Regions from separate parts of the Pseudescherichia sp. L3 genome, predicted to be linked through region 4. Evidence: predicted binding sites of a transcription regulator. Region 4 holds the regulator's gene; each other region holds the start of a gene.
The links. The regulator LexA, encoded in region 4, represses DNA repair genes until DNA is damaged. The targets are predictions, from matches to a motif close to TNCTGTATGTACATACAGNA.

Region 1 (2,975 bases), on a different contig from region 4:
CTATCTGGCGCTGAAAAGCGTGCTGTGCATCGGTGGCTCATGGCTGGTACCGGCTGATGCGTTGGAAGCGGGTGACTACGATCGCATTACCAAACTGGCTCGCGAAGCGGTAGAAGGCGCGCAGCAGTAATCGTTATGATAGCGTAACAAAAACGGGCCCTTCGGCCCGTTTTTTTATCCCTTCACTATCACGCTCGCGGCGGCGCTTTTCGCCCGTTCTACCGCATCCTCTACGCTTTCACCGGTGGCTAACGCCACGCCTAATCGCCGCGTGCCGTCGATCTCCGGCTTGCCGAACAGGCGCAGCTGAAGACCCGCGCCCACCGCCGCCTGTACGTTATCGAAGCACACGTTATCGCTCTTCAACGCGGGCAGGATCACCGCCGAGGCGGAGGGGCCATACTGACGTACGCCGCCTACCGGCAGACCGAGGAAGGCGCGGACGTGCAGAGCAAACTCCGAGAGATCCTGGGAGATCAGCGTGACCATGCCGGTATCGTGTGGACGCGGTGACACCTCGCTGAAGATCACCTCGTCGCCGCAGACAAACAGCTCCACGCCGAACAGACCATAGCCGCCCAGCGCCAGCACCACTTCCTCGGCAATAGCCTGGGCGCGGGAGAGAGCCAGCTCGCTCATCTGCTGCGGCTGCCAGGATTCACGGTAGTCGCCATCCTCCTGACGATGGCCGATAGGGTCACAGAAGTGCACCCCGTCAACGGCGCTCACGGTCAGGAGCGTAATTTCAAAGTCAAACTTCACCACGCCTTCGACAATGACGCGTCCCGCTCCGGCGCGCCCGCCAAGCTGGGCGTACTGCCAGGCATCGTGCAGCTCATCGGCGCTGCGAATAAAGCTCTGGCCTTTGCCGGACGAACTCATCACCGGCTTGATAATGCACGGCAGGCCGAGCGCCGCAACCGCTTCTGTGAACGCGACTTCGCTGTCGGCGAAGCGGTAGGTTGAGGTAGGCAGGCTCAGCTCTTCAGCGGCCAGGCGGCGGATCCCCTCCCGGTTCATGGTCAGCTTCGCGGCACGGGCGCAGGGCACAACCTGTTGGCCCTGGGCCTCAAGCTCAAGCAGCGTATCCGTGGCGATAGCTTCGATCTCCGGCACGATAAAATCCGGTTTCTCCTGCGCCACCAGCGCTTTTAACGCCTCACCGTCCAGCATGTTGATCACGTATGAACGATGGGCGACGTGCATTGCCGGGGCATCCGCATAGCGGTCCACCGCAATCACTTCAATACCCAGGCGCTGGCACTCAATCGCCACCTCTTTACCCAGCTCACCAGAGCCTAACAGCATTACACGCGTGGCTGCCGGACGCAGCGCCGTACCTAAAAAAGTCATACTCTCAACCCCTTAAAAATTTCGGACTATTATACACGAAAACGTTTGCGTGTCTTTTTTCGGCTTGCATTTCAGCGGGGAAATGCTTACTATTATACTGTATAAATAAACAGGTAAATGAGGCTGCATTATGGCGGTTGAAGTCAAATACGTGGTAATCCGCGAAGGTGAGGAAAAAATGTCTTTTGCCAGCAAAAAGGAAGCCGATGCGTACGACAAAATGCTCGATCTGGCGGAAGTACTGGAAGGCGTGCTGGTAAATGCCCCCGTTGCGTTTGATGACGCGCAGCGTGAGCAGATGGCGCTGTGGCTGGCGGAGCAGAAAGAGACCCTCAGTGCGGTATTCCGCTCGGGTAAGCTGCCGGATCCTGATGCCGCGCCAATGAAAAGCGATACCGTAACGGATATGCCGACGGCGAAGCGTAGCAAAGTAGCCTAACCGCAGCTTGCGCTGCCGGTAATTTGTACCATGCTTTGTGTGGGTTATGCGCACAGGAGATAAGCATGAACAAATCAGGATTACTGCTCGGCCTTGCCTTGCTGGCCGGCAGCGTTAGCGTACAGGCTGCCAATAGTAAATCAGTGAAGTTTCCCAGCTGTGAAGGGCTGGATGCCGCCGGTATCGCCGCCAGCGTCAAGCGCGACTACCAGCAAAATCGCATTGCGCGCTGGGCCGATGACCAGGAGACGCTGGGGCAGGCCGATCCTGTTGCCTGGATCAACGTCAAAGAGATTACTGGTAAACAGGATAAGTGGACCGTTCCGCTGACCGTTCGCGGCAAAAACACCGATATCCACTATCAGGTAGCGGTTGACTGCAAAGGTGGCAAGGCCGTCTATACCCATCGTTAACCCTCCCCGCCTTTTCGCTTCTTTAGTCAGCTTAGACATTTCCTGACAACCCCTCGCTTACTCTGTGGTTTGACACAGAATAAGCGAGGGAATTATGACTAACTGGATGAATCAATTACAGTCGCTGCTGGGCCAGAAAGGGGCGTCCGCCTCATCGGGTGACGGACAGGGACTTAGCAAGCTGCTGGTGCCCGGCGCACTGGGTGGCCTGGCGGGCCTGCTGGTCTCGAACTCCTCTTCCCGTAAGCTGCTCACGAAATACGGTACCAGCGCGCTGCTGATGGGCGGCGGGGCCGTTGCTGGCACGGTGTTGTGGAACAAATATAAAGATCGCGTGCGTAGTACGCATCAGGATGAGCCGCAGTTTGGTCAGCAGAGCTCGCCGCTGGATGTGCGCACCGAACGTCTCATCCTGGCATTGGTCTTTGCCGCGAAAAGCGACGGCCACATTGATGCGCGCGAGCGCGAAGCCATCGATCTGCAAATGCGCGAGGCGGGGGTTGAGGAGCAGGGCAGAGCGCTGGTGGCGCAGGCTATCGAGCAGCCTCTCGATCCGCAACGGCTGGCTCGTGACGTGCGTAACGAGGAGGAGGCGCTGGAGCTGTACTTCCTCAGCTGTGCGGCGATCGATATCGATCACTTTATGGAGCGCAGCTATCTTAACGCCCTCGGTGACGCTTTGAAGATCCCTCAGGACGTGCGTGACGGCATTGAACAGGACCTTAAAGCACAAAAAAGCGCGCTGCCAGGCTAGCTTACACGCGTTGGTG
Region 2 (2,975 bases), on a different contig from region 4:
CCAGCTTGATAATGTCTTGCAGGTTGGAGCCTGCCACGACTTTGGTCATCAACGCCAGCACGCCGTACGGCGTCAGCTGCATCACCAGGCGTACTAGCTTCATCACCCAGCTCTGCAGGGTATCGATAGCGGTCAGCACGCGCTGGCCCTTCGGCGCATCGTCCTTCAGCAGCTTCAGTGCCGCCACGCCCAGGAAGGCGGCAAAAATTACCACGCTGATGATGGAGGTCGGGTTAGCCCCGGTCAGATCGGCAAACGGATTTTTCGGAACGAAGGAGAGCAGCAGCTGCGGCACGCTCAGATCGGCGACCTTGCCCGCGTAGTTGCTCTGAATGGCGTTCAGGCGCGCGGTCTCGGCCGTACCCTGTACCAGCCCTTCGGCGGTGAGGCCAAACAGGTTCGTTACCAGCACCCCGACCAGCGCCGCGATCAGCGTGGTAAACAGCAGCGTACCGATGGTTAATACGCTGATTTTACCCAGCTGGGAGGCGTTATGCAGACGGGCCACCGCGCTGAGAATCGAGGCAAATACCAGCGGCATCACGATCATCTGCAGCAGCTGGACATAGCCGTTACCGACTACGTTAAACCACTGGATAGAATCTTTCAGCACCTGGCTCTCTGCACCATAGATTGCTTGCAGCACCAGACCAAACACCACGCCGATCGCCAGACCGACCAGCACTTTCTTTGCCAGACTCCACTGCTTGTGGCGCGTCTGCGCCAGCACAAATAGCAAGGCGACGAACACCACGATGTTCGCAATTAAAGGGAAATTCATTTCAGATCTCCTGAACGGTTTTTTATCAGGCGGCGCGTGCATGCCGCCCTGTTGCCGCCAAGGTTAGCAGAAGTGTGATTTAGGTCTTATATCCAAATGGAATGGGTTATAAGAAAATGGCCAAATTCGTCTGGCTAATGACCGGATTGCTGATTTATAAAGCGAGTGAACTCACCTTGCACGGTATTGATAACCTGAGAAGACCAGCGCACGGCGCTGTTATCGGGTACGCTCTGCGGCATCCAGACGGCATAGGTAAACAACACCATACAGAGCACGCGCTCAAGCTGGTTACCGCGCTGCGGCCGAAGAATAGGCAGGCGGAAGCGCCAGCGACAGGGCCAGAGCAGCGGTACGCCGGCGGGAGTCAGCATATCGGCCAGAATATGGCTCAGGTAGCCCAGCACCATGCCCTGCAAAACATCGGCAGGGATAAACCAGCTATCAGGCACTTTAAGATAGAAAAGCGTTACGGCAATAAACACCGCCAGCAGGCTATGCGTAAAGCCGCGGTGGCCAAAGGCCCGGGCGATCGGTTTCGAGATCCACTTCAGGCGCTGGCCAAGAAACGATTTCGGATGATCGATATCCGGGAGCAGGCAGGTGACAATGGCTGAGGGAATAACATGCCACCAGTCCCCTTGCGCAAGCACAGGGGTAAGCTCGGCGTTTTTGGCAAACACCGCGCAGGCAATGGAAAAAAGGAGGTGTCCTTCCGCCGTCATGATCATACTCACTCAACTGTCGAAGTATACAGTATAGGGTTTTTGTACAGTAGGCGGAAGAGGTGACGGTGTAACACTTTGTCACCGTTTTATATTTTTTTTCTCAGGAGGGCAAAATGCGCGTTATCCGCGCAAATCGTGCTCCGTCAGCTGGGCTAGCGACTCAAGCTTGATGTTTGCCAACGCATAGCGCGGATCGTGGCGGTTCTCCTCCGCAGGCACAACGATGGCGCGCATACGGGCCGCTTTTGCCGCAATCATTCCGTTGACCGAGTCCTCTAACGCTACACAGGAGAGAGGATCGACGCCGAGCTTTGCCGCACAGTCGAGGTAGACCTGCGGATGGGGTTTGCTGTAGGGAAGCGTCTGCGCCGACGCCAGGGCATCAAAGTAGTCGCTCAGCTCGAAAAGCGACAGGACTTTCTCCAGCATATAGAGCGGCGAAGCGGATGCCAGGCCGACTTTTAACCCTTTCGCTTTACACAGCGCCAGCGCCTCACGCACCCCGGGCAGCAGCGGACGTTGCTCATCAACCAGGGAGATAGCGCGCTGGATGATCCTGTCTGTCACCTCCTGTTTCCCCGGTCCGCTCCAGGGCTGCATGGCGTACCAGAGATCGACCACCATATCGATACGCAGGCCCAACGTATCAGGCATCTCATGGCGACGGGTAACATCGACGCCCAGACTGGATATCACCTCCAGCTCGGCCCGGTCCCAAAGCGGCTCGGAGTCGATAAGCAAGCCATCCATATCAAAAATAGCGGCGAGGATCTGACGCGGGGTTGACATAACAACCTCTCCTTATGAGTGGAATAAATAGACAAATGAACGTTCATTATGGCTGTTGGACGAGGATAACGCTTTTAAAGGCGGGCGAAAATCCCGTTCAGAAGGTAGACTTAACCCGCAAATAGAACGTCTTAAACAAGGGGAATTCATGACGTATCAACAAGCTGGACGCATTGCCGTGCTCAAGCGCGTTCTGGGATGGGTGATTTTTATCCCGGCGGTGGTTTCCACCCTGATTTCCGTATTCAAATTTATGTACGATCACAGCGAGAAGCAGCCGGGGATCAACGCCGTGATGCTGGATTTCGCCCATGTCATGATTGAGATGATGCGTTTCAATACGCCGTTTCTCAATGTTTTCTGGTACAACTCGCCGACGCCGGATTTTCACCACCAGCTGAATATCGGCTTCTGGATTATCTACGCCCTGATATTTGTCGGCCTGGCGCTACAGGCCTCCGGGGCGCGCATGAGCCGTCAGACCCGCTTCCTGCGTGAGGGGGTTGAAGATCAGCTCATCCTTGAGAAGGCGAAGGGAGCGGACGGCCTAACCCGCGAACAGATCGAGTCGCGTATCGTTGTGCCGCGTCATACCATCTTCCTGCAAATCTTCCCGCTGTACGTGCTGCCGGTGATTGTCATCATTGCTGGCTACTTCTTCTTTACCCTGCTCGGGT
Region 3 (2,975 bases), on a different contig from region 4:
TACCAGGCTATCCTGACCAACGAACTGGCGATCAAAGAGAAGAACCTGACCGTGCAGCTGGAGAGCGTTGCCTCTGATAAAGCCGCGCTGACGACCGCTTCCCGCGACGCGTTTGTTCAGCTGCTGAACGCCACGCCGAACGGCGTGATCCGCAACTCTGACGTCGCGAAAGGCGTGGTGGAAACCTCCCTGAACGTGGGCGTGGTGACCATGCAGGACGAGAGCGCAGAGATCATCTGCCTGATCCGCTCCCTGATCGACAGCGGTAAAGAGTACGTGGTCAGCATGCTGGAGTCGTTAGGCACGCTGGCAGGCGCGCAGACCTCGGCGAAAGGCAGCTATCCAGGCTGGCAGCCGGATGCAAAATCTCCGGTCATGCAGCTGGTGCGTGAAACCTATCAGCGTCTGTTCGACAAAACGCCGAACATCCAGGTGATCCACGCCGGCCTTGAGTGCGGCCTGTTCAAAAAGCCGTACCCGGATATGGACATGGTCTCTATTGGGCCAACCATCACCGGTCCGCACTCCCCGGATGAGCAGGTACACATCGAAAGCGTGGGTCAGTACTGGACCCTGCTGACCGAACTGCTGAAGTCCATTCCAGCGAAATAGACAGTAACGCCCGGTGGCGGCTTCGCCTTACCGGGCCTACAGAGATCGAGCTACAGGCCCGGCAGGCATTACGCTGCCGGGCTTTTTTACAGCCCCAGCACTAGCTGCCTTTCAAGCTGCGGATCGAGCAGCGTTACATGCAGCCCCACCAGCCGCACGCCTCGCCCTCCCCGTCGCTCATCCCACGCTTTATGGGCGGTGGCAATCAGATCCTCTTTATTCAGCCGGGGCCAGACGTGCTCCTGTGTAGTCTGCTGAAAATCGTTAAACTTGAGCTTTACTCCCTGACGCGCGATCAGCAGATCCGGCTTAACGGCGGCCAGCCGCCGCTCCAGCTCCGGGTAGAGGCGCTCGATAATCGCCACACACTCCTCCCATTCGTGGATATCTTCCGCCAGGGTTCGTTCCACGCCCACCGACTTGCGCAGCCGCTCACCGGTGATCTCTCGCTCGTCAATGCCCTGGCTACGCTCCCAGAGCACGCGGCCAAACTTTCCGAAGCGTTTGAGGAGCATGGCGAGATCGCTCTTCTGCACGTCTTCGCAGGTGCGCAGGCCGAGCGTCTCCAGCTTTGCGGCCGAGACTTTGCCAACCCCCGGGATCTTCGCCAGCGGCAGCGTCTTCAGAAAGGCGGGCACCTCGTCCGGGGTAATAACGTACTGGCCGTTGGGCTTGTTGAGGTCGGAGGCGATCTTAGCCAGAAACTTAACCGGCGCAACGCCCGCCGAGGCGGTGAGCTGCAGCTCGTTAAAGATGCTCTGGCGGATCTCCTGGGCCATCAGGGTGGCCGAGCCGTGGCAGTGCACGCTGTCGGTCACGTCGAGAAAGGCTTCATCCAGCGAGAGAGGTTCAATGCGTGAGGTATAGCGGGAGAAGATCGCCTGAATATGCCGCGAGGCTTCTTTATAGGCATCGAAGCGCCCCGGCAACAGGGTGAGATGCGGGCAGAGTTTGAGCGCCATTCCGGTAGGCATCGCGCTGCGGACGCCAAACTTGCGCGCCGGGTAGTTCGCGGTGCTAATGACGCCCCGCCGCTCACGGCTTCCGCCGATGGCGATAGGGATATCTCGCAGAGCGGGATTGTCACGCATCTCAACCGCTGCGAAAAAGCAGTCCATATCAACATGTATTATTTTTCGCATCTGCTTAGTTTGCCTGGGAAGTCTCTGCCCTCACTGGATAAGTATACAGCCTTTGCGGATAAAATGAGAAGCACCGCTTATGCACAAGCTTAGCCAAGGGTCTTGAATAGCGGTATGATGGGGCCTGAGCAAAACAATTTGTAAACTCCGCCTGGCGGGCTTGCGAAAAAATATGGGGGTGATAATGTGAGCGCTCCTAATACAGATTAGTCTTATTTCGGATCGCTTTTGCCGTCCTGGCAATATGGTAACCGCTTTATCAAGGAACAAGTAGTATGCGCATAATCGCATTATTCATTGCGATGCTTACAATACCGTGCGTCTCGTTTGCCGGCCTGCTCAGCAGCAACAGCTCAACAACGCCCGTTAGTAAAGAATACAAGCAGCAGTTAATGGGTTCCCCGGTCTATATCCAGATCTTTAAGGAAGAGCGCACGCTTGAGCTGTACGTCAAGATGGGCGAGCAGTACCAGCTGATGGATAGCTACAAGATCTGTAACTACTCCGGCGGTCTCGGTCCGAAACAGCGTCAGGGCGATTTCAAAAGTCCGGAAGGGTTCTATACCGTTCAGCGCAGCCAGCTTAAGCCGGATAGCCGCTTCTATAAGGCGATCAACATCGGCTTCCCTAATGCCTACGATCGCTCGCACGGCTATGAAGGAAAATACCTGATGATCCACGGGGCATGTGTTTCGGTAGGCTGCTACGCCATGACCGATTCCGGCATCGATGAGATCTTCCAGTTCGTCACCGGCGCACTGGTGTTTGGCCAGCAGGGCGTGCAGGTAAGCATCTATCCGTTCCGCATGACCGACGCTAATATGGCGCGCCATAAGAACTCATACTATGCGGACTTCTGGAAGCAGCTGAAGCCTGGCTATGACTACTTCAATACCCTCCACCAGCCGCCGGTCGTCTCGGTGGTGGATGGCCGTTATGTGGTGAGCAAGCCGCTTAACAACAGCGGCGCGATCCAGCCTCAGCTGGCATCAAACTACACGCTCCCCGAGACAAAATAGCACCCACTCCCCTGGCATGATCTTGTGCCAGGTTTCATTGCCGGTAAGCGGCTGGGTAGCAATCACAGAGACCACGTCATTGGGCGTGGTCTCTTTTTGAAAGTCGATCTCAACATCCTGATCCAGCAGCTTGGCTACGCCAAATGGCGCTCTACGGGTGATCCAGAACAGATTCGTTGAGCAGAACGCCATCACGTAGCGT
Region 4 (2,975 bases):
GCCGGACATAAACAATGTGAAGCCTCTGGTTAATAATGCCATTGCGCCGCAAGAATATCAGAAAGCGCGCAGAATATCTTTTGTACCTCGGTACGCTCGCATAGACATTGACGATAATTACATAAAAAGGTTCTTTTGATGGCCAATAATACCACTGGTTTAACCCGAATCATTAAAGCTGCAGGGTACTCATGGAAGGGCGTTCGTGCGGCATGGCTCAATGAGGCCGCCTTCCGCCAGGAGGCCGTGGCGGTGATCCTCGCTATTGTTATCGCCTGCTGGCTCGACGTAGACGCTATTACCCGCGTGCTGCTCATTGGGTCCGTAGTGCTGGTAATGATAGTGGAGATCCTGAACAGCGCGATCGAAGCGGTTGTTGACCGCATTGGCACTGATTTTCATGAGCTTTCCGGCCGGGCCAAAGACATGGGCTCAGCGGCGGTGCTGATGTCTATCCTGCTTGCGCTGGCAACCTGGGGCATGCTGCTCTGGCCACATTACCGCTAAGGTGCGCAAAATCGGGCTTGTGCGGCGGTTTTGCTCAAAATTTGGTTTCAAAAACAGTTTTTGCTGTATATACTCACAGCATAACTGTATATACACCCAGGGGGCGGGATGAAAGCGTTAACAGCCAGGCAGCAAGAGGTGTTTGATCTCATTCGCGATCACATCAGCCAGACCGGCATGCCGCCGACGCGTGCTGAGATTGCGCAGCGTTTGGGATTCCGTTCGCCAAACGCGGCGGAAGAACACCTGAAAGCGCTGGCGCGTAAAGGGGTTCTTGAGATTGTTTCCGGCGCATCGCGCGGGATCCGACTGCTGCAGGAAGAGGAAGAGGGGCTGCCGTTGATTGGCCGCGTCGCTGCCGGTGAGCCGCTGCTGGCGCAGCAGCATATTGAAGGCCACTACCAGGTCGATCCCTCCCTGTTTAAGCCCAGCGCTGATTTCCTGCTGCGGGTTAGCGGGATGTCGATGAAAGATATCGGCATCATGGATGGCGATCTGCTGGCAGTACATAAAACTCAGGAAGCGCGTAACGGCCAGGTGATCGTGGCGCGTATTGATGATGAAGTGACGGTAAAGCGGCTGAAAAAGCAGGGCAATACCGTACAGCTACTGCCTGAAAACAGCGACTTCGATCCTATCGTTGTTGACCTGCGTCAGCAGAATTTCAGTATTGAAGGGCTGGCGGTCGGCGTTATTCGCAACGGCGAATGGCTCTGATATCCTGTAAGTGCCTGTGGCAGCTCGCTTTATCCTGCCACAGCGCTTAATCTATTTTTTTGTTCCTGCATTTGCTCCCTCTTTTTTTGCCCTCTCTTCCTGTTGTTTGTTTGCCTCTGAATGGTTAAATATTCCGAATAAATCCCACCTTAGAAAATCCTTAGCTACAATTATTATCACGTTCAGCAGATAACGAACGTAACGAAGGACCAACGAATATTGCTATTCAACACCGAACGATGATGAGGATACCATTATGAATAAAGACGAAGTCGGCGGTAACTGGAAACAGTTCAAAGGTAAAGCGAAAGAGCAATGGGGCAAATTAACGGACGATGATATGACCGTTATTGAAGGTAAACGCGACCAGCTGGTCGGTAAAATTCAAGAACGTTACGGTTATCAGAAAGACCAGGCCGAGAAAGAAGTCGGCGAATGGGAAACTCGTAACGAGTATCGCTGGTAATCACGCTAGATAGACAGCTTGAATGCCCTGCCCGACGGTACAAGGATGTACCGACCCTTCCTGCTCTACCTCGTAGCCTAACGCGGTTTTTTCTTCACTAAGATGCTGTGATCGTGCTGGCACTCGCCCTGATGACGACAGGCTTCCACTTCCGAACACGCTGCACAAAGCCCGTGCGCCTCAATAACGTTATGCCGTAGCGCAAAGCCCATCTTTGCCGCTAGCGCATGCATGATATCTTCCACGCCCTCAGCCGCTTCCTCTTTTACCACGCCACAGCGATCGCAGATGAACATCGCCGACGTATGCGTGGGCTGATCGAAGAGGTGACACAGCACGTAGCTGTTTGTCGACTCAACCTTATGCACAAATCCCTGCTCCAGCAGGAAGTCGAGAGCGCGATAAACCGTTGGCGGCTTGGCCTGCGGCTCAGAGACACGCAAAAGATCGAGTAAATCGTAAGCGCTGATCGCACCCTGTTGCAGGCTCATCAGGCGTAGAACCTCAAGGCGCTGCGGGGTCAGGCGCACGTTGCGCTGCGCGCACAGCGTTTCAGCATGTGCCAGCATCTGCTGCGAAGTGGTCTTATCCATTGGGCATCCTCAAGTGACGTAATGTAATAACGTTGAAACTGCTACTTTACCATATCCTGTGGCGAACGCCGAGATCCACGCCATCCTTCCGCCCGCAAGAGGCCTTACCCCTGGCATTTACCTGAAATTTTCAACGCCCGTAGTAGAAAAACTTCCCCAATCGAATTTCCTCCTCTATAAGTAAAGAGTCTTTATAAAAAGACGCAGATTGTTACGAATAAAAATATTCTCATGCAGGTAAAAAACGAATTAGCTGCATTTAGCATCGCTTTTCACAGCAATAGTTCACCTCTCGCCAGGCGATAACTGGCAGGGCATAAATCGACCTTTGATCAATAAGACAGGGCAAACTGTGAAAAAAATTTTTAAGCTTTCAGTGGTAACACTTGCGGTCTCTTTTGGAGTAGTCACTCAGGCAGGGGCAGCGAATACATGGGCAGAAGCACGTAGTGATGCCATGGGCGGAACCGGTGTCGCATCCGCCAGCTACGGCAGTGGCGTACTGATTAACCCGGCACTGCTGGCGAAGGCCAAACCGGATGATAATGTGACTGTCATCCTGCCAAGCGTCCAGGCACAGATTACAGATAAAGATAATTTGCAGGACGAAATCGATGATATTAACGACAAAGTTGACTATTACGATGACGTCATTGATAACCTGACCACGGCGCAAATTATTGCGAATCCGC

Region 1: NR795_RS08580 (YebG family protein) is a predicted target of LexA. The motif match lies at 1,449-1,468, and genes of this name have one in related genera.
Region 2: NR795_RS04765 (metal-dependent hydrolase) is a predicted target of LexA. The motif match lies at 1,521-1,540, and genes of this name have one in related genera.
Region 3: dinB (DNA polymerase IV) is a predicted target of LexA. The motif match lies at 1,786-1,805, and genes of this name have one in related genera.

What each region holds. Positions count from the first base shown of each region.
Region 1 is NZ_JANKYC010000001.1:1,749,259-1,752,233, reverse strand. Features, by position in the region: gene kdgA (bifunctional 4-hydroxy-2-oxoglutarate aldolase/2-dehydro-3-deoxy-phosphogluconate aldolase) at 1-130, shown strand, start outside; gene purT (formate-dependent phosphoribosylglycinamide formyltransferase) at 175-1,353, opposite strand; gene NR795_RS08580 (YebG family protein) at 1,484-1,792, shown strand; gene yebF (protein YebF) at 1,858-2,205, shown strand; gene NR795_RS08570 (tellurite resistance TerB family protein) at 2,300-2,959, shown strand.
Region 2 is NZ_JANKYC010000001.1:973,021-975,995, forward strand. Features, by position in the region: gene NR795_RS04760 (L-cystine transporter) at 1-781, opposite strand, end outside; gene NR795_RS04765 (metal-dependent hydrolase) at 916-1,506, opposite strand; gene hxpB (hexitol phosphatase HxpB) at 1,630-2,298, opposite strand; gene NR795_RS04775 (YniB family protein) at 2,447-2,975, shown strand, end outside.
Region 3 is NZ_JANKYC010000001.1:12,385-15,359, reverse strand. Features, by position in the region: gene pepD (cytosol nonspecific dipeptidase) at 1-612, shown strand, start outside; gene dinB (DNA polymerase IV) at 699-1,754, opposite strand; gene dpaA (peptidoglycan meso-diaminopimelic acid protein amidase) at 2,030-2,773, shown strand; gene NR795_RS00075 (class II glutamine amidotransferase) at 2,744-2,975, opposite strand, start outside.
Region 4 is NZ_JANKYC010000002.1:745,035-748,009, reverse strand. Features, by position in the region: gene plsB (glycerol-3-phosphate 1-O-acyltransferase PlsB) at 1-9, opposite strand, end outside; gene NR795_RS15080 (diacylglycerol kinase) at 139-507, shown strand; gene lexA (transcriptional repressor LexA) at 616-1,224, shown strand; gene NR795_RS15070 (CsbD family protein) at 1,481-1,690, shown strand; gene zur (zinc uptake transcriptional repressor Zur) at 1,768-2,283, opposite strand; gene NR795_RS15060 (conjugal transfer protein TraF) at 2,636-2,975, shown strand, end outside.